Thiocapsa rosea: one gene and its partner. The protein of the gene in region 2 binds, or shares a complex with, the protein of the main gene of each other region. Links are inferred from orthologs where the notes say so. Each region holds a gene or a part of one and is shown on either strand. Other genes may lie near its edges.

What was found.
Region 1: the proteins of trxB (region 2) and trxA are in contact, whole or in part, in a crystal structure (PDB 1F6M), measured with the Escherichia coli proteins. The link is inferred for Thiocapsa rosea from one-to-one orthologs.

Annotation. Positions count from the first base shown.
Region 1 is NZ_RBXL01000001.1:1,160,704-1,177,967, reverse strand. The notes cover bases 6,543-9,512. They hold trxA (thioredoxin TrxA), read right to left. Parts: upstream 8,206-9,512; coding sequence 7,879-8,205; downstream 6,543-7,878. Other genes in these bases: BDD21_RS05355 (DEAD/DEAH box helicase), read left to right, coding at 8,438-9,512; rho (transcription termination factor Rho), read right to left, coding at 6,543-7,659. In the rest of the region: hisD (histidinol dehydrogenase), read left to right, coding at 1-847; hisC (histidinol-phosphate transaminase), read left to right, coding at 1,026-2,102; BDD21_RS05395 (hypothetical protein), read left to right, coding at 2,277-2,504; BDD21_RS05390 (DUF192 domain-containing protein), read right to left, coding at 2,650-3,141; BDD21_RS05385 (CIA30 family protein), read left to right, coding at 3,364-3,975; BDD21_RS05380 (cytochrome c3 family protein), read left to right, coding at 3,983-4,549; BDD21_RS05375 (c-type cytochrome), read left to right, coding at 4,778-5,107; BDD21_RS05370 (hypothetical protein), read right to left, coding at 5,099-6,208; more of rho, read right to left, coding at 6,403-6,542; more of BDD21_RS05355, read left to right, coding at 9,513-10,054; yrfG (GMP/IMP nucleotidase), read right to left, coding at 10,082-10,747; ADP compounds hydrolase NudE, read left to right, coding at 10,817-11,368; BDD21_RS05340 (thioredoxin family protein), read left to right, coding at 11,579-12,625; pta (phosphate acetyltransferase), read left to right, coding at 12,967-15,102; BDD21_RS05330 (acetate/propionate family kinase), read left to right, coding at 15,116-16,333; BDD21_RS05325 (OmpA family protein), read left to right, coding at 16,444-17,264. UniProt on the Escherichia coli protein: Participates in various redox reactions through the reversible oxidation of its active center dithiol to a disulfide and catalyzes dithiol-disulfide exchange reactions.
Region 2 is NZ_RBXL01000001.1:387,140-398,568, reverse strand. The notes cover bases 1,702-4,578. They hold trxB (thioredoxin-disulfide reductase), read right to left. Parts: upstream 3,685-4,578; coding sequence 2,719-3,684; downstream 1,702-2,718. Other genes in these bases: BDD21_RS01750 (cation:proton antiporter), read right to left, coding at 3,947-4,578; BDD21_RS01760 (GNAT family N-acetyltransferase), read right to left, coding at 1,702-2,635. In the rest of the region: BDD21_RS01770 (arginyltransferase), read right to left, coding at 1-717; aat (leucyl/phenylalanyl-tRNA--protein transferase), read right to left, coding at 714-1,454; more of BDD21_RS01760, read right to left, coding at 1,451-1,701; more of BDD21_RS01750, read right to left, coding at 4,579-5,203; BDD21_RS01745 (C40 family peptidase), read left to right, coding at 5,572-6,033; BDD21_RS01740 (high-potential iron-sulfur protein), read left to right, coding at 6,161-6,529; BDD21_RS01735 (hypothetical protein), read left to right, coding at 6,743-7,597; 23S rRNA (uridine(2552)-2'-O)-methyltransferase RlmE, read left to right, coding at 7,794-8,414; ATP-dependent zinc metalloprotease FtsH, read left to right, coding at 8,498-10,426; glmM (phosphoglucosamine mutase), read left to right, coding at 10,441-11,429.

The DNA of each region.
Region 1 (17,264 bases), 770 kb from region 2 along the record:
CATGGTGGTGCCCACGCCCGACGGGGAACTCAACGAGCTGGTCCTGGCCGCAGCCCATATCGCCGGGACAGACCGCGCCTTCGCCGTCGGCGGGGCGCAGGCGGTCGCCGCGCTCGCCTTCGGGACCGAGACCATCCCCGGTGTCGACAAGATCGTCGGGCCCGGCAACATCTATGTGGCCACGGCCAAACGCGCGGTCTTCGGGCAGGTCGGCATCGACATGGTCGCCGGTCCCTCCGAGATCCTGGTCGTCTGCGACGGCGGGACGGATCCGGACTGGATCGCGATGGACCTTTTCTCGCAGGCCGAGCACGACGAGGACGCCCAATCCATCCTGGTGAGCTGGGATGCCGCGTTCCTGGATCAGGTCGCCGCGAGTGTCGAGCGGCTGTTGCCGACCATGGAGCGCGAGACCATCATCGCGACCGCTCTGCGCGGGCGCGGTGCCATGATCCAGGCGCGCGACCTCGAGGATGCCATCGCCGTCGCCAATCGGATCGCGCCCGAACATCTGGAGCTGTCGGTCGAGGACCCGCAAGCCATCGTGGGCCGCATCCGCCACGCCGGCGCCATCTTCATGGGACGCTACACCGCCGAGGCCGTCGGCGACTATTGCGCCGGGCCGAACCATGTCTTGCCGACCTCGCGCACGGCGCGCTTTTCATCCCCGCTGGGTGTCTACGACTTCCAGAAGCGATCCAGCCTCATCATGGCCTCGGCCGCCGGTGCGGCACAGTTGGCCAAGACCGCTTCCATTTTGGCTCGGGGAGAGGGGCTCACCGCACATGCACGCTCGGCCGAGTATCGCGGCGAGACGCAGTCGCCGGTCGAGCCTGGTCTATCCTAGTGGAGCAATGCAGAGATTCCGAGACCGTCCGAGAGCATTTTCGTGGTCGTTGTCGTGGTCGTTGTCGTAATCGTAATCGGAGTCGTATCGATGGCCGATTACGACAACGACCACGACAACGACCACGAACGGTCTCGACACATCTGCCGCGCTGCACTAGCACCTTCGCGAGACGCCCATGCATGACCTGATCAGCCAGCTCATTCGCCCCGATATCCGTGCCCTATCGGCTTACCATGTCCCGGACCCGGCGGGACTGGTGAAGCTCGATGCCATGGAAAACCCCTACGGCTGGCCCGATGCACTGAAGGCCGAGTGGCTCGAGAGCCTGCGCGAGGTTGCTCTGAACCGCTACCCGGACCCGCAAGGCGCGGCGGTCCAGGCGGCTGTGCGCGAGGCGATGGCCATCCCGTCCGATATGGGTTTGCTCTTGGGCAACGGGTCCGACGAGCTGATCCAGATGCTCGCCATCGCCGTCGCGCAGCCCGGACGCAAGGTCCTGTCGCTCGATCCGGGCTTCGTCATGTACCGCATGATCGCCCGCTTCGCCGGTATGGACTATGTCGGCGTGCCCTTGCGCCCGGACGACTTCTCGATCGATCTGCCGGTCATGCTCGACGCGATCGAGCGCGAGCAGCCGGCATTGGTCTACCTGGCCTACCCGAACAACCCGACCGGCAATCGTTTCGATGCCGACGACATGGTGCGCATCATCGAGGCGGCGCCCGGCCTGGTCATCGTCGACGAGGCCTATGCGCCCTTTACCGATTGCAGTTTCCTGGGGCTCCTCGGCGACTGGCAGAACCTCCTGGTGATGCGCACGGTCTCGAAGATGGGGCTGGCGGGGATCCGGCTGGGTTATCTGGTCGGACCGCATGCCTGGCTCGAACAGATCGACAAGGTGCGCCTGCCCTACAACATCAACGTCTTGACCCAGGCATCCGCGGCCTTCGCACTGAAGCACAAACCGCTTCTCGACGAGCAGGCACGGATGATTCGAGCCGAGCGCCAGCGTCTCCAGACCACGCTCTCGACCCTGAACGGCGTCCACGCCTATCCGAGCGAGGCCAATTTTATCCTGATGCGTGTCGCCGAGGATCGTGCCGACATCATCTTCAAAGGGCTGAAGGATCAGGGTATCTTGATCAAGAACCTCAACGGCGCGCATCCGATGCTGAAGGACTGTCTGCGTGTGACGGTCGGTCGGGCCGAGGAGAATGCCGCCTTTCTCGGTGTCTTAACCAGACTGCTTTAGGGTGCGTGGCAAGGCTCTAGCCGTATCTACGGCGGGCTGCCGGCGCAAGCTTCTAACTTGCGAGTCATTGGGTGCGGAGTCGGTGAGAACCCGGGATCTGGCAAAGACATTGCGGGTCGCCGACGATACCGTCGTTATCGAAATGATTCATCAAAACCGGATCGGAGGAACCCGATGACCGATCATGTCGAGAACCTTATTCTGGAGCACCTGCGGCACATTCGCGCACGAATCGATCAGATGGCCGAAGATACGAGCACCATCAAGCTTCGCTTGTCGTCGCTCGAATCCCAAGTCGCCGGTTTGCACGGCGACAACGCCATTGCGCACCAACGCATGGATCAAATCGAGGGGCGCCTTGGGCGGATCGAGCGGCGGCTCGATCTGCACGAACCTGCCTAAACCGCGCTCAGCGCGGTATGCGATGTTTTGGGATGGGATCGGCGCGCGTAGACTTGACAGCCGCTTGAGCCTGCGCGGTTTAACAGGTCACGAAAAAGCGGCGCCCGACGGAAATTCCACCGATGATCACATGCTGCGTCCGGGATCATGAGTCCGTGTGTGTGATGTGGATCGGGTCGCCCACTTTCAGTCTCAACTCGGCGGCACGCCCCGCGCGCAGCTCGAGCACCTGATCGACCGCTCGCTTGAAGGGGCCGTAGCTCGGACAGGACGCCTTGAGGCAGGGCGGCACCTGCTCGGCCAATGCCACGACCTGACCTTCGTACATGAAAACCAAGTCGAGCGCGACCGGGACGTTCTTCATCCACATCCGGATCGGGCGCGAGGGGTCGGCGGGGAACAGCATTCCGCGATCGTCCGCAAGGGCCGGTCTGAACATGAGGCCGAGTGCGCGCTCCTGCGGCGTGCGTGCGACCTCCAGCAGGATGGTCGCCGAGCCCACCTCGGCCTTCGCCGAGATCGGAAGGTATTGGGCCTCGCTCGCTGGCGCATCCCCGATCGCGAGCGTCATGGCGAGCCAAAGCGCCGCAGCAGCGGCCGGGAGGACGAGATGGAGAGTGCTCGGTCGGGCCATCATGGGGTCATCCGGTTGCGTGATGTCATGGTTAAACCGCGCCCGGCGCGGTATGCGATGTCTTTGGATGGGATCGGCCCCGGCAGACTTGACGACCGCTGGAGCCGCGCGGTTTAAGATATTAAAAATATTCAAATTTAAACCGCGTCCCCGCTAAGGGCCGTGGACAGGCCATAACGTCGAGCTCACCTGAAACTTTAGCATTTCGCTCCGGACGCGGTTTAAATGTACAAAGGTTGCTCTCTCGGTTCCATCATCGCGGGGTTGCTGCTCATGCTCGCTATCCTCAATCCATCCCTCGCGGACGGGGGGCTGATCGACGATTTCTCCCGTGCGGACGGTCTCTCGGCACTGGGTACGCCGTGGCGAGCCGTGACCGATCAGGTCATGGGCGGGCGCTCGGAGGGGGCCATCAAGCGGCGTGTCGTGGATGGGCGGCAGGCGCTTTGTCTCGCCGGCGAGGTCAGTCTGGCGAACAACGGCGGTTTCGTTCAGGCGATGTTGGATCTGACCCCGCCGGGTGGTCCCGAGACCGGGTTGGATGCGAGCACGTTCGACGGGGTTCGGCTCCTGGTGCACGGCAACCGCGAGGTCTACAACCTCCATCTGAAATCCACGGCAACCCTTCTGCCTTGGCAGTCCTATCGCGCGTCCTTCGTCGCCGGACCCGAGTGGCGCGAGGTGCATCTGCCCTTCGAATCGTTCGAGCCGCATCGGCTGGTCCAGCGGCTCGATACACGGCGCCTGACCAAGCTCGGGATCCTGGGTATCGGTCGTGTGTTTCATGCCGATGTCTGTATCGCCGAGGTCGGCTTCTATCGCCAGAAGAGGGAATGATCCTCCCATGACAACCAAGCGGAAATGGCTCCTGACCACTCTGGGTGTGCTCGGCCTGCTGTCCGTCGGCATTCTGATGACCGGGGGCTGGATTCTGGTCGAAGGCGCGGTCCAGGCGACCTCCGGCCGTGATTTTTGTACAACCTGTCATTCCATGGAACCCTTCGCCTTGGCTTACGACCAGGATGTCCATGGCGGGCGCAATCCGCGTGGCCTGAAGGCCGCCTGCGTCGACTGTCATTTGCCCCATGAGAGTCCCGGGCAGTATCTTGCGGCCAAGGTCACGACCGGCATTCGGGACGGGTGGGCTGAGCTGCGATCGGTGTTTCGTGAGCCGGATTGGATCGGTCTCCTCGAGCGTCGCGCCGAATACGTCTACGACTCCGGCTGCATCATGTGTCATGCAGCCCTTGAGGATGCCCCGGCGGAGGACCCGACCACGGCCCTCGCGCATGCGGCCTACTTTCAGGCCGGCTCTAACTTTCGGTGTGTGACCTGCCACGCGCATGTCGGGCACAAGGATCTCATGACCTATTTAAACCGCGTCCAGAGCGATATGCTGACTTCCGATTGAGCTCGGCGTTTGGTGCATCCAAAGCCCTAGCGGGGGACGCGGTTTAAAGTATTCAAAAATATTAAATCCTAAACCGCGTCTCGCCAAGATCGAGGAAGTCCCCGACGCTGAACGCAACGTGAAAATGACGCATTTCGCTCTGGACGCGGTTTAGCGGGCGAGGCGGCTGAGACCTCGCCCGAAGAGCCCGACAACTGATTCGAACGACACGGCGCAAAGGAGACCCCGATGAACGGACACCGCGCGACTGCTGCCCTTCTCGCCACTTTGGCCTTGCCGGCTGCAACGGTCTGCGCCGAGGACGGGAGTCCTGAGGCCGGCCGTCTGGTCTACGAGGCGAAGCTGTGCAATCTCTGTCATATCGTCGCCGGCGTGTCGGGGCCGATGGCCAACCTCGGAGGTTCGCTGGACGGTGTCGGTCAGCGGCGGGACGCGGCTTGGCTCGCGCTCTATTTCACCGATCCAAAGGCAGCCATTCCAAATGCCACCATGCCCGCGGCCAACCTGACCAAGCAGGAACTCGCCGACCTGGTGGCCTATCTGCTTACCCTACGCTGACGCGTGGAGGTCGTCGGAGATGTCGTCGTGGGCATCTCGGGGAATCGGCGTCCAGGCGTCGGCAGGCAAGGGCCGCGGCAGCGGTGTGACCTTCAGGCTCGGCGCCTCGTGTCGCGCGATCAGGACGAGGATCAGGAGCGAGGGCATCACGAACGACAAGAGGCGCAGCGGGGAGCCCTCCGGGGCGCCGAACAGCAGGATCCCCGGACCGATGGCCAGGAGGCCGGCGATCGTCATGAGTCCGAGTGTGCGTCTCGCCAACGCGAACCAGCGCTGCCGCAGCCAGGTCCGGTGAAAGTCGGCGGGCGATGCGCCGAGTGTCGTGACGAGATGTTCCAAGGTCCGTGCGAGCTTGGCTTCCACATCCGGCGTGCGCGCGGGCTCGGTCGCCGGGATGCGCAGATGGGCACGCCAACCCCTGTCGAATGGACGCAATGACCGCCACGCCCATCCCAAGACCGCCAGCAGATCCTCCGATGGACGGATCGCGCGCTGCGGGGTCGAAACGAGCCGGATCTCGGCAGGCATCCCATGCCCGACCTGTGCGTCGAGTTCGATACCGATCCCGTCGACGTCCGTCAAGGCGCGGAGGAAGACGAGACGCACCGCCTCGTTCGAGCCTCCGTCGGTGCCCGGGTCGACCTCGATCCGATAACTGCAGGCCACCCGCACCCCGCCGAGCCTGGGGAATTGACGCCTCGGATCCACCGCATCGACCCGCTCGATCAGGGCCTTCGGGTCCGGCCCGTCGCTGCGCAGGGTCGCCACGCGCCCCGCCGCGTCGGTCAGCGTCCGAGTCAGTCGGAAGTGTTGTCGCCCCGGGTTTTCGAGGACGAGCGTCTCGGTGAGTCCGCCCGGATCACCCCGCGTGCCCGGATATGCGGTTGGTTTGAAACGGATACGGCGCGCCAGTCGGTCGCTCCCGGCGAGATCGACATGCCGCCCCCGACGCGTGAAGGGCTCGGCAAGGGCCAGGATCTCATGATGCGTGAGCGGGATTCGCGCCTGGCGCCGTTCATCTTCGGTCTGCCCTGGCTTAGGGGGCTTGTCCCGCTTGATGAGCGGCGGCCAGAGCGGACGCATCGGCTTCGGCGCGTACATGGCTAAACCGCGCCCCGAGCGAGCCTTGATGTCGCGTTTGAAATGGCCGTCTGGCGGACCCCGCGAGATCCGAGTCGGACACGGTTTAGAACAAAAGAAAATAAAGACTTAAGCCGCGTCGACTGCATCGGTTGTTGGTTCACGCAGGGCGTGCGGACCTGCTCAGCGCGTTTCATGTCACACCGAGACGCGGTTTAACCCTTCATGGAGGAGAAGAACTCGTCGTTGGTCTTGGTCGCCTTGAGCTTGTCGTGCAGGAATTCCATCGCGGCGAGTTCGTCCATCGGGTGCAGGATCTTGCGCAGGATCCACATCTTCTGCAATTCGGCGGGGTTCATCAGCAGCTCTTCGCGGCGCGTACCGGAGCGGTTGATGTTGATGGAAGGGAAGATGCGGCGCTCGGCGATGCGGCGATCCATGTGGATCTCCATGTTGCCGGTGCCCTTGAACTCCTCGTAGATCACATCGTCCATGCGCGAGCCGGTGTCCACAAGCGCGGTGGCCAGGATGGTAAGACTGCCGCCTTCCTCGACGTTGCGCGCGGCACCGAAGAAGCGCTTGGGCCGCTGCAGTGCATTGGCGTCGACACCGCCGGTCAGGACCTTGCCGGAGGAAGGCACGACCGTGTTGTAGGCGCGTGCGAGTCGGGTGATGGAGTCGAGCAGGATGACCACGTCGCGCTTGTGCTCGACCAGGCGCTTGGCCTTCTCGATGACCATCTCGGCAACCTGCACATGGCGTGTCGCGGGCTCGTCGAAGGTCGATGAGATGACCTCGCCGCGCACCGAGCGGGCCATCTCCGTGACCTCTTCCGGGCGCTCGTCGATCAGCAGCACGATCAGGTAGCAGTCCGGGTGATTGTGACCGATCGATTGGGCGATGTTCTGCAACATCATGGTCTTGCCGGCCTTGGGCGGCGAGACGATGAGTCCGCGCTGGCCCTTGCCGATGGGGGCTACCAGATCGATGGTCCGCGCCGTGATGTCCTCGGTGCTGCCGTTGCCGATCTCGAGGGTGAGCCGCTTGTTGGCGAACAGCGGGGTAAAGTTCTCGAAGAGGATCTTCGACTTGGCGTTTTCCGGCCGGTCGAAGTTGATGTCGTTGACCTTGAGCAGTGCGAAATAGCGCTCGCCGTCCTTGGGTGGCCGAATCTTCCCGGAGATGGTGTCGCCGGTGCGCAGTGCGAAGCGGCGGATCTGGCTGGGGGAGACATAGATGTCGTCCGGTCCGGCGAGATAGGAGGCGTCCGCGGATCTCAAGAATCCGAAGCCGTCGGTGAGGATCTCAAGCACCCCATCGCCGTAGATGTCCTCGCCGCGTTTGGCCTGCGCCTTGAGGATGGCGAAGATCAGGTCCTGTTTGCGCGACCGCCCGACGCCTTCGATCTCCATGGACTGGGCCAGTGCGACCAGCTCGGGTACGGGCGCTTTCTTTAATTCGGTTAGGTTCATCACATTTTTTGTCGTCGGCGGAGGTGAGGGGGTGTTCGGCAACGCCCCGGGGCAGGGCCCGTGTTGCGGGGGAACGCGGTTGGGGGTGGTCGCTTTACGGGGACGGGGCGCCTTGGCGGCGGCCCCTCGGGAGTGTCGATCGATGGCCATGGGTGCCGGTATCCGTTCCGGTCCGCGGGACGGCCGGGAGGTTGAACCGGATGCCGTTGTCGATGGCCGTTAGAGGTTGCTGTCGATAAAGGCCGTCAGTTGGGACTTGGACACCGCCCCGACCTTGGTGGCTTCGACCTCGCCCTGACGGAACAGCATCAGGGTCGGGATGCCGCGAATCCCGTAGCGCGGCGGGGTGTTGGGGTTCTCGTCGATGTTGAGCTTCGCGACCTTGATGCGGCCCGCGTACTCCCCGGCGATCTCGTCGAGCACGGGTGCGATCATTTTGCAGGGTCCGCACCAGTCGGCCCAGTAGTCCACGAGCACGGGTTCGAGGGATTTCAGAACCTCGTCTTCGAATGAATCATCGGTCACATGGACGATGCTATCGCTCACTGAAGTGATCTCCCATAGGGTGTTTGCGGCACGGGCGGTTGTTTCGGTATCACGTTCGGCGGATGACGGCGGAGCGGGGTCGCTGGGGCGCGGCGCGAACGGGTCGTGGAGCGGGCGGGCGAATTGGCGTTGGAATGTGCCCTTGAGTAAGATGCTATTTGATCCAAAGCGAAGAGAATTTGCAAGCCTTGCCCACTCCGCGAGGCGCGTAGCTCCAGGGACTCCCCACGTCATGACCGACAAACACCTCACTCAGACCCGCTTCGACAGCTTCGCGCTCGATCAACGGATCATCGACGGACTCGAAGAGGCGGGCTTTACCCGCTGTACCCCGATCCAGGAACAAACCCTGCCGATCGCACTGTCGGGCCGGGACGTTGCCGGTCAGGCCCAGACCGGCACCGGCAAGACCGCTGCCTTTCTGATCGTTCTGATGCAGCGCCTGCTGACCAATCCCGGACCTGCCCCTGTGCAGATCGCACGTCCGCGTGCGCTGATACTAGCCCCGACCCGCGAGCTTGCCGTGCAGATTCACCGGGATACGGAGCTACTTGCCAAGCACACGGGGTTGCGCATCGCCGTGGTCTACGGCGGAGCAGGCTATCAGGAGCAGCGCGATCAGGTTGCCGGCGGCGTCGATATCCTCATCGGCACACCTGGGCGCCTGATCGACTATTTCAAGCAAAAGGTCTTCGACCTGCAGGCGATCGAGGCGGTCGTGCTCGACGAGGCCGATCGCATGTTCGACCTCGGATTCATCAAGGATATCCGCTTCCTGCTCCGGCGGATGCCGCCGCCGGAGAACCGTCAGGGGCTCCTCTTCTCGGCGACACTCTCCTATCGCGTCACCGAGCTCGCCTACGAGCACATGAATCACCCGCAGCTCGTAAAGATCGAGACCGAGACCATCACGGCCGATCGCGTGCGCCAAAGCTGCTATATGACCTCCAACGAGGAGAAGATCGCCTTGCTGCTCGGCCTGGTCCGCGGCTGGGACGATGCGCGCATCATGGTCTTCGTCAACACCAAACGCGAGGCCGATCGCGTCTGGGGTTTTCTCCAGGGCAACGGGATCAACACCGCGGTGCTCTCCGGGGACGTGCCCCAGAAAAAGCGTCTGAAGCTCCTGAAGGACTTCACCGACGGCACGCTCCCGGTGCTGGTCGGCACGGATGTGGCCGCGCGCGGCCTGCACATCCCGGACGTGACCCATGTCGTGAACTACGATCTGCCCGAGGATCCGGAGGACTATGTCCACCGCATCGGGCGAACCGCGCGTGCCGGTGCCGCGGGCGACGCCATCGGCTTCGTCTGCGAGACCTATGCCTTCTGCCTGCCGGACATCGAGGCATTCATCGGCGCGAAGATCCCCGTCGAGCCGGTCGATCCGGCGCTGCTCGCCGAGGTGAATCCGCGCAGCCGGATGCGCCCGGACCGAGAGGATCGGTGCGAGGCGCGGCCTGCACGCGCGCCCCGTGGCGGCGGAGCCGGTGCCGGGCGCGGCGAGCGCCGTCCACGCTCGGGCGGGGAGCGTCGGTCGCCGTCCCGGTCGCCATCGCGGTCGGAGGAGGCGCAGCCGAGGGCGCCGTCCGCGGAGACTCCGGCCGAGACCCCTGTCGCGGCACCTCGCAGACAGCCCGAGATCGCTGCGCTTACGGATCCGTCGGCGGCGGCCCGGTTGGCGGTCAGCGACGCGCCGGTGATCGATAGCCCGGAGGCGGGCGCGCCGCAGACGGAGACCTCGACGGGTGAGCCGAAGAAGCGACGTCGGCGGCGTCGGGCCAAGAAACCGAGCGCAGACGGCACGAATCCGCCGACGCCTGCTCCGGCGCCCGAGCCGGTCGATTGAGCGGCGAAACCGCACCTTGTCACTCGGTCAGTCCGAATGCAGACCCGGAAGCAGATCGCCGAAGTGAGCGATCGCCGGGAAATCGGCGACCTCGCGCCTCGGACCCTTCGAGTCGGGCTCGACGACGGCGATCAACCAGCGAAATCCGAAGTCGTGCGCTGCGCGCAGGACGCTTGTGCTGTCGTCGATGAAGAGGGTCCGCTCCACGTCGAAGGGCTCGATCGCCTGAACCAGCGGCCAAAACCCCGGCGTCTCCTTGGCGACCTTCAAGTCATGCGAGCAGATGACCCGGTCGAAGTGCCCGCCGAGCCGTGTGCGCGAGAGCTTGAGCGCGAGCGCCTTCTGATGGGCGTTGGTGACGAGGACACGGCGCTTGCCGCGCCGTTCGAGTGCCTCCAAAAAGTCAAGCACGTGCGGATGGACGGCAATCAGATGCTCGACCTCCTGCTTGAGCAGGGCGATATCCAGACCGAGCTCGCGGCTCCAGTGATCGACGCAGTACCACTCGAGTGTACCCTCGACGTCGCGATAGCGGGCGAGCAGCTCGGCCTTGGCGACCTCGGGCGCGAGCCCACGGGCTTGCGCGTAGCGCGCGGGGACATGCTCGAGCCAAAAATGATTGTCGAAGTGCAGGTCGAGCAGGGTGCCGTCCATATCCAGGAAGACGGAGTCGATACGATGCCAATCGATCATGCCATGCCCCTTGTCGCCTCGTGTTTCCAGCGTCGCTTCGCAGCGACTTGACCCATCGGAGTTTCGTTCATGCTGCGCAAACCGAAAATACTGGATCGGCGGATCGTCGCCCAGAGCCGCTTGTTCCGGGTGGAGGAGGTCGATCTCGAGTTTGCGAACGGCGCGCGCCGCACCTTCGAGCGCGTGCCCGGGGGCACGGATTCGGTGATGATCGTCCCCATGCTCGACGCCGAAACCGTGCTCCTGATCCGCGAGTACGGTGCCGGCAGCGACCGCTACGAGCTCGGCCTGCCCAAGGGCGTCGTGGAGGCCGGCGAGGATCCCTTGGCCGCCGCCGATCGCGAGATCCAGGAGGAGATCGGCTACGGCGCCCGTGACCTGCGCATCATCAAACGCGTCTCGCTGGTGCCCGGCTATATCGAGCATCATAGTCTCATCGTGCTGGCGCGCGACCTCTATCCCAAGTCGCTCCCCGGCGACGAGCCGGAGCCGATCGAGGTGGTGCCTTGGAGGCTCGACGCGATCGACGCGTTGCTTGCTCGGGAGGACTTCGACGAGGCCCGGTCGGTCGCGGCCCTGTTCATCGCCTTGCGTGTTATGGGTCGCGAGCCTCGACCCTAAACCGCGCCCGACGCGATATGGGTCGTGTGTTGATTTGTCTCGGCCGCGCCGGCTCCGACAACTGTCGGCGCGGGCGCATTTTAAATACTAAAAAATTTTAAATTTTAAACCGCGTCTCCAAGAAGGTCGGAAGAATCCCTGAGCCCGATACAACGTGAAAACGACGCATTTCACTCTGGACGCGGTTTGAACCCCCAACGGAGATCACGCATGTTTCGTTTTTCCGCCGCCTCGGCGATCGTCTTGACACTGGGCCTGCTCGCGGGCGCCCCGACGGTCATCGACGGCGCGAAGGCCCAAGACGTGCCCCCGCCGGATGATTCGGCCTACAGCTTCGACGACTTCCCGCGCGAGGATTTGCTCGAGCATCCGGATTGGTTCAAAACGGGTTTCCTCGATCTTCCCAGCGACCTCGAGGAGGCGATCGCCGACGACAAACAGGGGCTGATCGTCTATTTCGGCCAGAAACATTGTGCCTACTGCCATAAACTTCTGAACGAGAACTTCGGTCTTTCCGATATCCTTGAGTACACGCAGCGTCATTTCGATCTGGTCTCCATCGACGTTTGGGGCGTAGAGGAGGTCACGACGATCGACGGCGCGGTGATGACCGAGCGTGAGTTCTCCATCCGCGAGGACACCAATTTCACCCCCTCTCTGCTCTTCTACGACGCCGAAGGCAAGCTCGCCCTGCGCTTGCGCGGCTATTATCCGCCCTATCAGTTCCGTGCCGCGCTCGAGTATGTCGCCGACGGGCACTACACCCGCGAGACCTTTCGGGATTATCTCGCCCGCGGCGAGAACCGCATGGTGTTCGAGCCGGAGGACCTGAACGAGCAGCCCTTCTTCGCGAAGCCCCCGTACAACCTGGATCGACGCTTCCCGAGCGAGCGCCCGCTCGCCGTCTTCTTCGAGCAAGGCGATTGCCATGCCTGCGACGTGCTGCACGGCCAAGCCCTGAAGGAGCCCGCGATTACGCGCTATTTCGGTAACTTCGACAGCGTCCAGCTCGACATGTGGTCCGAGACGCCCGTCGTTACGCCCTCCGGGGAGCGCACCACGGCACGCGCGTGGGCCGAACAGCTCGGACTTTTCTATGCCCCGTCGATCCTCTTCTTCGATGAGCGCGGCAACGAACTGATCCGGGTCGACTCGGTCGTGCGCTTCTACCGACTGCGCAACGTTTTGAACTACATCAGCAGCAAGGCGTACTTGACCGAGAGTTTCGGCGAGTGGCGGCTGTCCGAGGCCCTTTGAACCGCGGTTGAACCGCGTCCGGTGCGACATGGACGGCGCGGGGTTTGCCTGGATATTGTGGATACCGACAGGCGTCCGAGTCGACGCGGTTCAAGACGATAAAAATTTTAATGACTTAAGCCGCGTCAGGGATAAGACCTTTGGTGCACTTGAGGGTGCGGACCTGAGCCGGACATCAACATATCGCTCGGACGCGGCTTAATACGAGGTCGCCGTCGAGCGCCGTTTTCTGGTATTTTTGCGCAGTGCAGCATTCGGGGGCGTTCGCCGTGCCGAATCATCAAATCACTCGATCGGGTCGCTCGACCCCGTCCAGCCTGTTTCGCGCAAGAGGAAGATCCATGCAAAGCGTCTACATCGCCGGTGCCGGTTCCGGCAGCGGTAAGTCCGTGGTTGTTCTGGGCTTCATGGAGATGCTCTATGCCATCAATCGGAAGGTGGGGTTCTTTCGCCCGATCGTCTCCAAGGGCGTCGAGCAGGACAACCTGACCACACTCATCCGCAGCCGTTACGACCTTCCCTTCTCTCCGGAGATGCTCTACGGCTGTACGGCGGAAACCGCCAGTCATCTGGTTGCAGCCGGTCAGTATGACGAACTACTCAAGATGATCTTGAATAAATTCAAGATGCTGGAAGAGAGCTGCGAACTGGTCGTCTGCGCCGGAACCGATTTCGACGGCCTCGTGCCCTCCCTGGAGTTCGACTTCAACGCCGACCTGGCCAACAACCTCGGCTGCAACGTCGTGGTCGTGGTGAAAGGCTTCGGGCGCAGCCCGGAGGAGGCGCTCGAGGCGCTCTACATGGCCCACGAGTCGATGCGTAATCGCGGCGGAGACTTCCTTGCGAGCGTCATCAACGGGGTCGACCCGGAACATGTCGAGACGGTCAAGGCCCGTGCCCGCAAGCTCTTGCCGGAGCGCGAGAACGTCTACGTGCTGCCGCGCCAGGCCGCACTGGGCATGCCGACCGTCGGCGAGATCCGCCAGGCCCTGGACTGCGAATGTCTCTGCGGCGACGGCGACGCGATGAACCAGGTCGTCTCCAACTACAAGATCGCGGCCATGGAGGTCCCGGATTTCTTGAGCTACATCGAGGACGGCTGTCTCATCATCACCGCCGGCGACCGCTCGGACATCATCCTCGCGAGTCTCGCGGCCGACGTCTCCTCGTCCTTCCCGCGTGTGGCCGGGCTGCTCCTGACCGGCGGACTGCAGCCGGCGGAGAACGTCCAGCGTCTGCTCGAGGGTCTGCGCCGCACCAAGGTCTCGATCCTGCGGGTGCCGACCGACACCTTCACGACGGCCATGCGGGTGAACGGCATCGAGGCGACCATCCTCCCCGGTGACGAACGCAAGATCGCGGCCGGCCTCGGTCTCTTCGAAGGCCATGTGGACATCGAAGAGCTTCGCGCTCGGATCGCGGTGCGACACTCCGACCGCACCACGCCGCTGATGTTCGAGTACGAGCTGGTGCGACGCGCCAAGTCGCGTCGTCAGCGCATTGTGCTGCCCGAGGGCACCGACGAGAGGATCCTGCGGGCGGCGGAGATCCTCACGCTGCGCCAGGTCGTGGACCTTACCTTGCTCGGCGACCCCGAGAAGATCCGCCGTCGGATCGGCGAGCTGGGGCTCAAGCTGGATGACATCCCCATCATCGACCCGATCACCGCCCCGGATCGCGAGCGCTATGCGCAAACCTATTTCGAGCTGCGCAAGCACAAGTGCATCTCCGAGCAGATGGCACGCGACGCACTCGAGGACGTGAGCTATTTCGGCACCATGATGGTCCACACGGGCGACGCCGACGGCATGGTTTCGGGCGCCGTACACACCACCCAGCACACCATCCGACCGGCGTTCGAGATCATCAAGACCAAGCCGGGGGTGAAGCTTGTCTCCAGCGTCTTCTTCATGTGTCTCGCCGATCGGGTCTTGGTTTACGGCGACTGTGCCGTGAACCCGAACCCGACATCGGAAGATCTGGCAGACATCGCCATCACCTCCGCCGGGACGGCAGCCGCGTTCGGGATCGAGCCGCGTGTGGCCATGCTCTCCTATTCCAGCGGCAGCTCGGGAAAGGGCGCGGATGTGGAGCGGGTGCGCGAGGCGGTGCGGATCGCACGCGAGCGTCGTCCCGATCTCAAGCTGGAAGGTCCGATCCAGTACGATGCGGCGGTCGACATCGGGGTGGCGCGCTCGAAGATGCCCGAGAGCGAGGTCGCCGGTCGCGCGACCGTCTTCGTCTTTCCGGATCTCAATACCGGCAACAACACCTACAAGGCGGTCCAGCGCAGCGCCAATGCTGTGGCGATCGGCCCGGTGCTGCAGGGCCTGAAGAAGCCCGTCAACGATCTGAGTCGCGGCTGCACCGTGACAGACATCGTCAATACGGTGACGATCACCGCGATTCAGGCACAGAACGATCACGCCCTCGCCGCGGCGCAAGCCGATGCCGACGCCCACGTGACTCGGGACTGATCAGGAGACTCAGGTGAAGGTACTCGTCCTCAATTCAGGCAGCTCGTCGATCAAATATCAGCTCTTCCTCAGCGAGGATTGGGTTGCCCTCGCCTCGGGCTCGGTCTCGCGCATCGGAGAGCCCGAGGGCGAAATCAAGGAGGAGTGGTTGGATGCATCGGGGATCCGGCAGTCGGGTCGCGCCCGGGTGCCGATCCCGACCCATCAGGACGGCATCGATCGCATCGTCAAGGCCCTGCACGAGACGAGGGTCCTGGGCGACGTCTCGGAGCTGGCCGTCATCGGTCATCGCGTCGTCCACGGCGGGGAGCATTTCAAGCGCCCGACCATCGTCGATGATGCCGTCGTCGATGCCATTCGCGACGTGGTGCCCCTCGCGCCGCTGCACAATCCGGCCCACCTCGCCGGCATCGAGGTCGCCCGACGGCTCTTCCCGACGGTCCCCTCAGTCGCCGTCTTCGATACCGCCTACCATCAGACGATGCCGCGGACGTCCTATCGCTACGCGATTCCGGAGTGGCTGTATCGGGAGCACAGGATTCGCCGCTACGGCTTTCACGGCACCTCGCACTTCTATGTCGCCAAGCGCGCCGCGGCTCTTCTCGGCCGGCCTTTGGAGAGCTGCAACCTGATCACGTTGCATCTGGGCAACGGCTCGAGCGCGACGGCGATCCGCGACGGCAAGAGCGTGGATACCTCGATGGGACTCACCCCGCTGGAGGGTCTCGTCATGGGCACGCGCTGCGGTGACATCGATCCGGCCGTGCTCTTTTATCTTGCCAAGAACCTCGGCATGGAGATCGATGCGATCGAGGATCTGCTCAATCGTCAGAGCGGTCTGCTGGGAATCAGCGGGGTGAACGACATGCGCGAGATCGATCGTCTGGCCGAGGAAGGCAACGACGGTGCGGAGCTTGCTATCGGCATCACGGCCCATCGGATCAAGAAATACATCGGCGCTTATTACGCCGAACTCGGCCGGGTCGACGCCGTCGTCTTCACGGGCGGTATCGGTGAGAACGCCGCGGAGATTCGCTGTCGTGCCTGCGAGGGTCTGGAGAACCTCGGGATCAAGATGGACGACATCGCCAACTATGCGCCCGAAGAGCGCGGCGAGCGCTGCATCAGCACGCCGGAGAGTGCAGTGCAGGTGCTGGTGATTCCCACCAACGAGGAGCTGGAGATCGCGCAGCAGTCGCTCGAGGCGGCAGTCGAAGCCGGCGGCGGCTAAGGCGCCGGCGGCAGAGGCGGCGCAAAGCGGGCGCTGGAGACCCGCGCCCCAATCCGGGATAATCTCGCGGGCTCGTATACCTATAACAACGATCGCCTTGGGAGATGACGATGTCCGGTTCCAATTCCGCGTTGGTGCGTCCGATTGCCTGGGTTTTGTTGGTCGCTTTGATCGGTGTCTATCTGCTGTACGACTGGTACTCAGGTCAATTGTCGGCGCAGTTGGATCAGAAGGACGTCCGTATCGCCGAGGCGGATGCACGGATCAAGGATCGGGAAGCGCGGATCGTTCCGCTGGAAAGCGAGATTGCGGCACTTCAAGAGCGTATCCGGGAGCTGACGGATCTGCATTCGGGGGAGCGCCGCCAGTTGCAGGAGCTGATCTCCGCTGCCGAGCAGGACAAGGCCGCACTCAGGGAGGCGATCGAGACGCTCCGCCAAACCGATGCGAGCGTGCTTGCCGAGGAGCAGGCGAAGACGGCTGCGGCGCTCGAAGAGCGTGACCGTGGCATTGCGGCCTATCAGGAGCTCCAGGTTCAGTACGACGCGGCGCTGGCCAACGCCGAGAGCCTGAAGAAGGATTTGACCGGCCTCCAACGGGTGATCGCCGAGTCGACCGCCGAGCATCGCGAGCAGATCGAGCTGCTTGAGCGCCACCTCAACGAGCGCGTGAGTCTGGCAAAGGCGACTCCCAAGGACGAGGAGCTGATGCGCGCTGCACAGGCCGCCGGCCTGTTGCCCGCGGCACCCGGAGGCGGGGAAGACACGCGTGCGCTGACGGCGCGTTTGGCCGAGGCCCAGGACGCACTCCATACCCTGCAGGCCGAATCCGATGCCGCCCGCAGCGCCCACGAGATGCAGCTCTCGGCCCTTGAGGGCGAGCTGAAGGAGGCACGCACTGCGCTTGCCGAGCAGTCGCAACAGGCCCCGTC
Region 2 (11,429 bases):
CCTGTGGCCGTCCCACGCCTCGATCGGGCGGAATCGCTCTTTATACCGCATCTTCGGCGAGTCTCGAAGCCAATACCCGAGATAGAGATAGGGAGCGCGGATGCGTCGAGCCGCTTCGATCTGCGCCAGGATGGCGAAGGTCCCCGGCGAGCGTTCCGAGAGCGTCGGGTCGAAGAAGGTGTAGACGGCGGAGAGCCCCTGCTCGAGGAGGTCCGTCACGGCCACGCCGACCAGTCGCTCCCCGAGCCTCATCTCGATAAAGCGCGTCGATCCGCCCCAACGCTCGACCAGAAAGCGGCGGTAGCTGCCTTCGGAGGCATCGTCCGCCATACCGCCTTGCGGATGGCGCTCCCTGAGGTAACGTCTGTAGAGTTCGAAATGGCTCGGCTTGAAGGTCGCCGGGGTATCGAGCAGGCTCAGCTCGGCCGAATTACGGCGCCAGTTGCGACGTTGCGAGCGGTTCGGGACGAAATCCGCAACCGGCACCCGGACCGGCACGCAGGCCGCACAGCCGCGACAGGCCGGTCGGTAAACATGGGAGCCGCTGCGGCGGAACCCCTGATCGACCAGGGCCTGGTAGGTCGCGCCGTCGATGTGGGCGGTGGGGTCAACGAAAAGGGTCCGTGCCCGGCGCTCGGACAGATAGGAGCAGCTGTGCTCGCCGGTCAGGTAGAGGGCGAGATGGCGCCCTGCAAGGGGGCCGTCCGCGGCGTTCATAGTGTCTCCGCGTTGCCGTCGAGAAGGGGGAGGTGCTCGCGTCCGTCGTCCCAGTGCCGACCGGGCGTTGCCGGAGCGGCCAAACGGCAGAGCCGATCCAAGCGACGCACCAGCTCGTCGCGAGGGATCTCGACGGCGCCCAAACGCATCAGATGCTCGGTGCGCATCTGACAGTCGATCAGGCCGAAACCCCACTGCGTCAGGCGCTCGCACAGATGTACGAGTGCAACCTTCGAGGCGTCGGTCGCCCGGCTGTACATGGATTCTCCGAAGAATGCGCCTCCGACGGCAACCCCGTAGAGGCCGCCTGCGAGCTTCCCGTCCTGCCAAACCTCGACCGAATGTGCGCTCCCGCGTCGATGCAGGGTTTCATATGCCATCACCATTTCCGGAAGGATCCAGGTGCCGCCGTGCGCGTCTCGCGGTGCCGCGCAGCCGCGAATGACCGCGCCGAAGTCGCGATCCATGGTGACCCTGAATGTCTGCTTGCGCAGTCGTTTGCGTAGGCTGCGCGGCACCTTCAAGGCTTGAGGAAAGAGCACGGTGCGCGGGTTCGGGGACCACCACAGGATGGGGTCGCCTTCGCTGAACCAGGGAAAGATGCCGCGTCTGTAGGCGCTTTCGAGGCGCTCCGGCGACAGATCGCCGCCGAACGCCAGCAGGCCGTCGGGATCGCGCAGTGCGTGGCGAACATCCGGGAATGCGGACCTGTCGTACGGGTCGAGTCGCGGGATCATGATGAACCCTGTCCGGCCGGTGCCGAGGCGGCCGATAGGCTGTTGTCTCGGCGGTGGGGACTGTGGGTCTGCATCTCGGCGATGTAGTCGTCCATGCCCTCCGCCTCGAGGGTCACGAAGCGTGCGATGGCGTCGCGAAAGGCCGAGTCGGCGATCCAATGGGCCGACCAGGTCGGGGTCGGCAGGAAGCCGCGGCTGACCTTGTGCTCGCCTTGTGCACCCGGCTCGAAGCGGGTCAGGCCCTGCTCGATGCAATAGTCCAGGCCCTGGTAGTAGCATGCCTCGAAATGCAGGCTGTGGAAGTCCTGAAAACATCCCCAATGGCGTCCGTAGAGCGAGCGTGCGCCGACCAGGTCGAAGGCGGCGGCGACGATGTCGTTGCCGTAGTCGGCCAGCACCAGCAGGAGATTCTCGCCCATCGTCTCGCCGATGGCCTGGAAGAAGGGCAGCGAGAAGGTCGGGATCCCGCCGCGCTTGTCGAAGGTGTCGCAATAGAGGCGATGGAAGGTGGCCCATTCCGCCTCCGTGACGGCGTTGCCGGGGATGCGTCGAATCCGTACGCCGGATTCGACGACGCGGCGCCGCTCGCGTTTGACCTTTTTGCGCTTCTCGGCCGTAAAGGTCCCGAGATAATCCTCGAACGTGTTGTAGCCCCGGTTGTTCCAATGAAACTGACACCCGACGCGTTTGATCAGGCCTTGATCCTCGAGCAACGCCTGCTCGTCGTCCGCCGTGAACAGCCAATGCAGCGAGGAGACCCCCGCCTCCTCGGCCACCCGGATCGCGCCCTGAATCAGTGCGCGTGCATGGTCTCGGCGCGCGGGCGAATCCCCGGTCAGGAGTCGCGGTCCCGTCGCGGGCGTATAGGGCGACGCGATAACGAGCTTCGGATAGTACCGCAGCCCTTTGCGCCGATAAGCGTCGGCCCAGCTCCAGTCGAAGACGAACTCGCCGTAGGAGTTGAACTTCAGGTAGCAGGGCGCGGCCGCGACCAGATGTCCCTTCGTATCGTGCAGCGCGAGATGCCGCGGCAACCAACCGAGCGACTCGCCCACGCAGCCGTGACGCTCCATGGCATCGAGGAATTCATGCCGCAGGAAGGGGCTGTCGTCCCCGACGAGCCGGTTCCATTGATCCGCGGGGATGTCGGCAATCGCCGAGTGGGTCGTCAGTCTATACATGGACATCGATCGGAAGGCCGGGCCGGTATCAGGCACATGAGGGCGCCCGATCGGTGCCCAAGGCATCGGGGTGCTCGGTTGCGCTATTTGTCCGCGGCGGCCAAGGCGTCCAGATACTTCTCCGCATCCAACGCGGCCATGCAGCCGGTTCCGGCGGAGGTGATTGCCTGACGATAAACGTGGTCCATCACATCGCCTGCGGCAAAGACGCCCGGCACGGAGGTGGCCGTCGCATTGCCGTCGATTCCGCTGTTGACCTTGATGTAGCCGCCGGCCATCTCGAGCTGACCGTCGAAGATCTGGGTATTGGGCTTGTGACCGATGGCGATGAAGACGCCTTGCAGATCGATATCCTGCGTCGCGTCGTCGAGCGTGCTCTTGATGCGCATCCCGGTGACGCCGGTCGCGTCGCCGAGGATCTCCTCGAGCGTGTGGTTCCAGGCGATCTTGACGTTGCCGTGCTCGGCCTTCTCGAACAGATGCTTCTGCAGGATCTTCTCCGCGCGAAGGGCGTCGCGTCGATGTACCAGGATGACCTCGGAGGCGATGTTCGACAGATAGAGTGCCTCCTCGACCGCGGTGTTGCCGCCGCCGATGACGGCGACCTTCTGGTTGCGATAGAAAAAGCCGTCGCAGGTTGCGCAGGCCGAGACCCCGCGGCCGCGAAAGGCCTCCTCCGAGGGCAGGCCGAGATACATGGCGCTGGCGCCGGTGGCGATGATGAGTGCATCGCAGCTGTAGACGGCCGAGTCGCCGGTCAGCTTGAAGGGACGCGTCCCGAGATCGACCGCGTTGACGTGGTCGAAGATGATCTCGGTCTCGAAGCGCTCGGCGTGGCGACGCATCCGCTCCATCAGCTCGGGGCCTTGGACGCCGTCGGGGTCGCCGGCCCAGTTGTCCACGTCCGTCGTCGTCATCAACTGGCCGCCCTGTTCCAGGCCCGTCACCAGGACCGGGCTCAGGTTGGCGCGAGCGGCGTAGACGGCCGCCGTGTAGCCGGCGGGGCCGGACCCCAGGATCAAGAGCCGGCAGTGTTTGGTTTCGCTCATATCTCGATTCTCCAGTTAAACCGCGCCCGGTGCGGTATGCGATGTTTTGGATGGGATCGGCCCCGGCAGACTTGACGATCGCTCGAGCCGGCGCGGTTTAAAAGATTAAAAAATATATCATTCTCGACGCGGTTGAGTTGCGCGTTGTGTTCGGGTCGGGCGACGCCTCGAATCCGGTCGGGATTCGCGGTCCCTCACGGCGATGCGGCGCTCGAGGTCCTGCGCGACACCCCGGCAATGCCGTGCCGTCCGCGCGCGGCGTTCAGGGGTTCTTCGTCCCCTCGGTCCTCGCGGTCACACGGCGGACCAAAGGTCCCAGTGTCAGGCCCTGCACCAGCACGGAGAAGACCACGATGATGTAGGTCACGCTCAGGAGCAGATCGCGCGGCTCGCCCTCCGGCAACGACAGGGCCAAGGCAACCGAGATCCCGCCCCGCAGGCCGCCCCAGGTCAGGATCGAGAGGAAGCCGGGCTCGAAGTGGCGATGGCGGCGCAGCAGGTGGAAGGGCAGACCGACACTGGCCAGTCGGGCGAGCAGCACCAAGGGGATCGCAAGGAGACCGGCCAGCATGAACTGCCCGGTGATGCTGATCGCCAAGACCTCCAGTCCGATGATCACGAACAAGACGGCGTTGAGGATCTCGTCGACCAGCTCCCAAAAGTCGTCCAATCGATACCGGGTGGCCTCGGTCACGGCGATGGCGCGGCCCCGACTGCCGATGATGAGGCCCGCGACCACGATGGCGATCGGTGCCGAGACGTGCGCATGCTCGGCGATGGCATAGCCGCTCATGGCCAGCGCCAGGGTCACCATGATCTCGACCTGATAGTTGGCGGTCTTGCTGATCATGTACAGCGCGATCCAGCCGATCACGAAGCCGAACGCCAGCCCTCCGACGATCTCGGTGGCGAAGATCATCAGGGTGTTGCCGAACCCCGGCGTCGTCTCGCCGGCAGCAAGGCCGGCCAGCAGTATGAAGACCACGACCGCAACGCCGTCGTTGAAGAGCGACTCTCCGGTGATCTTCATCTCCAGCGACTTCGGGGCCTTCGCGTTCTTCAGGATGCCGAGCACCGCGACCGGGTCGGTGGGCGAGATAAGCGCACCCAGGAGCATGCAATAGATGAACGGGATCTCGATCCCGAGCGCGTGGAACAGGAGCCAGCTACCGCAGCCGATGAGGACGGTTGCTCCGATGACGCTCGCCGAGGCGAGGATCGCAATCGCCCACTTGTGTCTGGCGAGCTCGCGTAGGTCGACGTGGAGCGCGCCTGCGAAGAGCAAAAATCCCAACATCCCCTGCAGCAGGGCCTCGCTGAAATCGATGCTGGCCAGCATGCGTTGAACCTCGTGCTCCAACTCCCGGGCAAACGGGAACGGCAGCAAGAGCACGAGTGAAAACACCAGGGCGATCAGCATCAGGCCGATGGCGTTCGGGAGCTTGAGATAGCGATCGTTCAGCCAACTGAAGAGCGCCGAGAATCCGATCAGGACGGCGAGAACATCAAAAAGTCGCATCGTTTTGGGGTCCTTGTTCGCTGGGCCGTGGCGTTTTCGAATCGGCGAGCCTTAAGCGGTCCGCTGTTTGTTCCGCACGCACATCCCGGAGTGATCGCCTGTGCATCGACCGCAGGGGAAGGCCAGGCCGGATTCGCGTCCGGTCCGATGATGGCCTGCGATGCGCAGCCGCAGCGCGATTATGCCGCGTCTTCGCCGGTTCGGCGCGCGGTGACGCAGCCGCGCTCATGCGAACTCGCCGCCGGCCGAGGCGTTTTGGGCACGGGGTCGCGTTCCCGGCAGACGCGCCGATGCTCACTTGACACATGGCATTCGGCAGTCTAGAAGTCTCGTTTACAGGAGATTGCGAAACATATCGAGTGTAGATCATGACGTGTCGGCAAGGCGGTTGCATTCTCTGCGTCCTTTTCATTGCCGGGATCCTGTCCGGCTGCGCCACTTCGCGCAACGATCTCGGCGGCCCGCGCGCCGACGTGGTGCTGGCCGGCTTGTCTCAAGTCGGAACGCCCTATGTTTACGGAGGAAACACGCCCGGCCAAGGCCTGGATTGCTCCGGGCTCACCTATTACGCGCACCATGTCGCCGGGGTGCAGATCCCGCGTGTCTCGATCGAGCAGCTGCGCGCGGCCACACCCGTGCCGGGTCGCCAGCCGCGGGCCGGCGACATGGTCTTCTTCCGCACCGGACCGGAGCAGCACCATGTCGGCCTGATGGTGGACAACGAGCGTTTCGTGCATGCCTCGACATCCCGCCGAGAGGTCCGGCTCGACCGCCTCGAGACGCCGTACTGGCAGGCCCGTTACCTGGGTGCCGGAACCTACCTCGACTGATCCGCCCGATCGGACGCGGCCTTCCGCTCGCGTTTTTTGGCCCAATGTAGCACAATGCGCGACAGCTTCCGGTCGAGCCGGGGGTGTCGATGTCACCACAATGAAATACTCGAAGGAGTTGACAAACATGTCCGATAAGCCAATGAGCACGAGCCGTCGCGACGCTGTCAAGGTGATGCTGGGTACCGCTGCCGCGATCCCGGTCATCAATTTGGTCGGCTTCGGCACCGCGCGCGCCGAGGTTCCTGCAAACGCAGTTGCCGCGAACGATCCCACCGCGGTCGCGCTCAAGTACAGCGCCGATGCAACCAAGTCCGATCGTGCTGCCGCCGCTCGTCCCGGTCTTCCGCCCGATGAGCAGATCTGCTCGAACTGCCAGTTCCACCTCCCCGACGTCGCCGGTGCGACCGAGGAATGGCACGGCTGCAGCCTGTTCCCCGGCAAGTTGATCAACGTCAACGGCTGGTGCGCGTCCTGGACCCTTAAGGCCGGCTGATCGCGTCGATCAATCGGCTCGGATCGTCCGTAACGGGGCCGTTTGGCCCCGTTTCTCTTTGCATGGCCGAACCTTGGGATGCCCAATGCGCCCGGGCTCGTGTCACCCCCGACAGCCATGTTCCCCTGATCGTCCGACTCTGCTCCTTCCAGGTCCAGTTTTTGCTTTGATTTCGAGAACGCAATCCTTCCCAGACGTTCTCCGGTGATCCTCATGACCTTCTCGCAACACCCCTCGTCCTCGAGTTCCGAGATTGCCCAACCCTTCGGCGGTTCGATCCGTTCTCCCGATACCTCGGCCCCGAGTTGGCGCATGGCGGTTCTGCGCGGTATCGTCTGGGGCCTGATCGGGATGATCTATGCGCCCTTGTTTACGGGTCTCGCAGAGTTGTTCCAGGGCCTCGGCTTCGGCCACGGGACCTACATCGCTGCCGCAGCCTTGGCGGGTGCCGTCGGGGCCGCGCTCTACGGAGCGCGTGAGGTGGCCCTGATCGCGACGGGCATCGGTGTCCTGGTCGGCGTCCTTGTCCTGACGCTCTTTGCCGAGCAAATCGCTGTTTTCCATGTGGTTTTTGTAGCGGCTGCCGTCGCCGGTCTGGTCGGTCTGACCGTGAGCTTTCCGGCACGTTGCTCGAGACATGTCCCGGGGAAGACCATGGCGGGCCTGGCGACGGGTGCGATCGGCGGCGGTTTTCTGGCGCTGGTCGAGCCTTTTCACCCGAATCCATTCTCCTCGTTCGCGGTCCTGGCGTTTCTGGTCAGTGTCAACGGGGTACTTTATGTCGCGACCGTGCGCTGGTGGCTGTCGGTGTCGCATCGGTTGCATTGCGAGTCGCGGCCCTGCTACATCATCGAGTCCTTGGTGATGGCGACGCTGGCAGGTGTGGCCGCCGGCAGCGTTTGGATGATGATTGGTCCTCTTATCGATATCGAGAGCGGGTTGTGGGAATCCGCGAGTGCGGCCATGCACGATCGCATCCCGATGGCGATTCTCGGGGGGCTGTTCGGTGGCGCGATCGCAGGCATGCTGCTCGAGCTCTTTCGGTTCTCCTGGGTGCACGACATTTAAACCACGTCCAGAGCGACACGCGTCGTTTTCATGTTGCGGTTGGCTTCGGAGATGTCCTCGATCTCGGTGAGACGCGGTTTAAAGTTTAATATTTTTGAATACTTTAAACCGCGCCGGCTCCGACACGTTGTCGGAGCCGGCGCGGCCAAGACACTCCAACACACGACGCATATCGCATCGGGCGCGGTTTAAAGACATGGCGAAAACAGCCTCAAGCCGGAAATGGCTCGATCGGCAGCACAGCGATCCCTACGTCAAGCGCGCGCAGCGCGAGGGGTATCGTTCACGCGCCGCCTATAAACTGCTCGAGATCCAGGAGAAGGACCGGATCTTTCGCCCGGGGATGAGGGTCTTGGATTTGGGTGCCGCTCCGGGCAGTTGGTCCCAGATCGCCGCACGCCTCGTCGGGGCGCGCGGCAGTGTCGTTGCGCTCGACCTGCTGCCGATGGATCCGCTGGCCGGCGTCGTCGTCATGCAGGGCGACTTCCGCGAGCCCGAGATCCTCGAGCGGCTCTGTGAAAGCTTCGGCGGCGAGCCGCTTGATCTGGTGCTCTCGGATATGGCCCCCAACATAACCGGAATGACGGTCGTGGATCAGCCGCGCTCGATGTATCTTGTGGAATTGGCCTTGGATCTTGCGCGGTCGCATCTGCAACCCGGAGGGTCTCTGGTCGTCAAAGTGTTCCAAGGCACGGGCTTCGACGACATCCTGACCGAGCTGCGACGGAGCTTCTCCAAAGTGGTCAGTCGTAAGCCCAAATCGTCGCGATCCCAGAGCCGGGAGCTTTACCTCGTCGCCAAAGGCTTTCATCCTTGAGGCGTCGGTGCTAGTTTCGATCGTCCGACCTCGACACAATCGCGTCGGTCCACCATCAGCAGGGGCAAGCGGCCGTGAATGACATGGCGAAAAATATACTTCTTTGGGTGGTCATCGCCGTCGTGCTGATGTCCGTCTTCAACAATTTCACCACTGCGCCGACGACGCCTCGGACCCTGACCTATTCCGAATTTATCGAGCAGGTCCGGGGTGGCGAGGTCAAGGAGGTCACGATCCAGGGTCGCACGATCGAGGGCATCAGCGGGTCGGGGCAGCGGTTCACGACCTTCAGCCCCGGTGACGACGGACTCGTGGGGGACCTCCTGAATCACGGCGTCGTGATCAAGGCCGCGCCTCCCGAGAAGCAATCCGTCCTCATGCAGGTCCTGATCAACTGGTTCCCGCTCCTGATCCTGATCGCGATCTGGATCTTCTTCATGCGCCAGATGCAGGGCGGTGCCGGCGGTCGCGGTGCCATGTCTTTCGGCAAGAGCCGCGCCCGGATGCTCTCCGAGGATCAGGTCAAGGTCACCTTCCAGGATGTCGCGGGTGCCGAGGAGGCCAAGGACGAGGTCTCGGAGATGGTCGATTTCCTGCGCGATCCGAGCAAATTTACGAAGCTCGGCGGCAAGATCCCGAAAGGCGTCCTCATGGTCGGTCCGCCCGGAACCGGCAAAACCCTGCTCGCCCGCGCGATCGCAGGCGAGGCGAAGGTGCCCTTCTTCACCATCTCGGGCTCGGACTTCGTGGAAATGTTCGTCGGTGTGGGCGCCTCGCGCGTGCGCGACATGTTCGAGCAGGCCAAGAAGCACGCTCCCTGCATCATCTTTATCGACGAGATCGACGCGGTCGGCCGGCATCGTGGTGCCGGTCTGGGCGGCGGTCACGACGAGCGCGAGCAAACCCTCAACCAGCTCTTGGTTGAAATGGACGGGTTCGAGGGCAACGAGGGCGTCATCGTCATCGCGGCGACCAACCGCCCCGACGTTCTGGATCCGGCCCTCCTGCGTCCGGGTCGGTTCGACCGCCAAGTGGTCGTCCCGCTCCCGGACGTGCGCGGTCGCGAGCAGATCCTGAAGGTGCACATGCGCAAGATCCCGGCGGGCGAGGACGTGAAGGCGTCGGTCCTGGCGCGCGGCACGCCCGGGTTCTCGGGTGCGGATCTCGCCAACCTCATCAACGAGGCCGCTCTCTTCGCCGCTCGATCGAACAAGAAGATGGTCGACATGGACGACATGGAGAAGGCGAAGGACAAGATCATGATGGGCGCCGAGCGTCGCTCCATGGTCATGTCCGACGACGAGAAGCGGTTGACCGCCTATCACGAGTCCGGCCATGCCATTGTCGGTCGACTGGTCCCCGACCACGATCCGGTGCACAAGGTCAGCATCATCCCGCGGGGTCGGGCGCTGGGCGTGACCCTCTTCCTGCCCGAGGATGACCGCTTCAGCTACAGCAAGCAGCGCCTGGAGAGCAGCATCTCGAGCCTCTTCGGCGGACGCTTGGCCGAGGAGTTGATCTTCGGCCCGGAAAGCGTGACCACCGGCGCGCAGAACGACATCCATCGTGCGACCGAGATCGCGCGCAATATGGTCACCAAGTGGGGTCTGTCCGACAAGCTGGGTCCGCTGACCTACAGCGAGGAGGAGCAAGAGGTCTTCCTCGGGCACTCGGTCACCCAGCACAAGAGTGTCTCGGACGAGACGACGCATCTCATCGACGAGGAGATCCGCAACGTCATCGAGCGCAACTACGAGCGTGCCCGCGGCCTGCTGACCGCCAACATGGACAAGCTGCACGCCATGTCCGCCGCGTTGATGAAATACGAGACCATCGATGCGGAGCAGATCAACGACATCATGTCCGGGCGCCCGCCACGTCCGCCGAGTGACTGGGAGGACGAGGAGACCGGCGGCCGCCCGGCCGGTCGTCGCTCCGATCGCGCTCGACAGGCGGATCCCGAGTCGGGTCCCGACGACGGGACACTTGGACGACCTGCCAGCGAACACTAGGCACGGAGGCCGATATGTCGGGACGTCGTTATTTCGGGACGGACGGGATCCGTGGGCGCGTCGGGGAGGGGATGATCACCCCGGACTTTGTCCTCAAGCTCGGTTGGGCGGCCGGACGCGTCTTCGGCCAGGGCAATGGCGGAAAGGTCCTCATCGGAAAGGACACGCGGATTTCGGGCTATATGTTCGAGTCGGCCTTGGAGGCGGGCCTGGTGGCGGCCGGAGTCAATATCCGGCTGCTCGGGCCGATGACCACGCCCGGTGTGGCCTATCTCACGCGGACCTTTCGCGCCTCGGCCGGCATCGTCATCACCGCCTCGCACAATCCTTATCAAGACAACGGTATCAAATTCTTCTCGGCCGACGGCGACAAGCTCCCGGACGAGGTCGAAGAAGCGATCGAGGCCGAGCTCGAGCGGCCCCTGCGCACGGTTGATTCAGCCGCGCTCGGCAAGGTGAAGCGGATCGACGACGCCAACGGGCGTTACATCGAGTTCTGCAAGAGCACCGTTCCGACGAGTATGAATTTCCGTGGACTGCGTGTCGTCGTCGATTGCGCCCACGGCGCGACCTACAACACGGCGCCCTATGTCTTCGAAGAGCTCGGCGCCGAGGTCATCCGCCTCGGCGCCGAGCCTGACGGGTTCAACATCAATCGCGATGTCGGCTCCACCCATCCGGACGCCCTGTGCCGAGCGGTCGTGGAAGAAGGGGCCGATCTTGGCATCGCCTTCGACGGCGACGGCGACCGGGTGCTGATGGTCGACGGCAAAGGCCGGCTGATCGACGGCGATCAACTCCTGTACGTCATTACCAAGGACCGCCTTGCCGACGGGGCGATGCGCGGCGAGGTCGTCGGCACCCTCATGAGCAACCTGGGCTTCGAGCATGCCTTGCAACGCCTCGGCGTCGGATTCGTGCGGGCCAAGGTCGGCGACCGCTACATCATGGAGCATCTGAAGCGCTCGGACGGCATCCTCGGCGGCGAGCCCTCCGGACACAT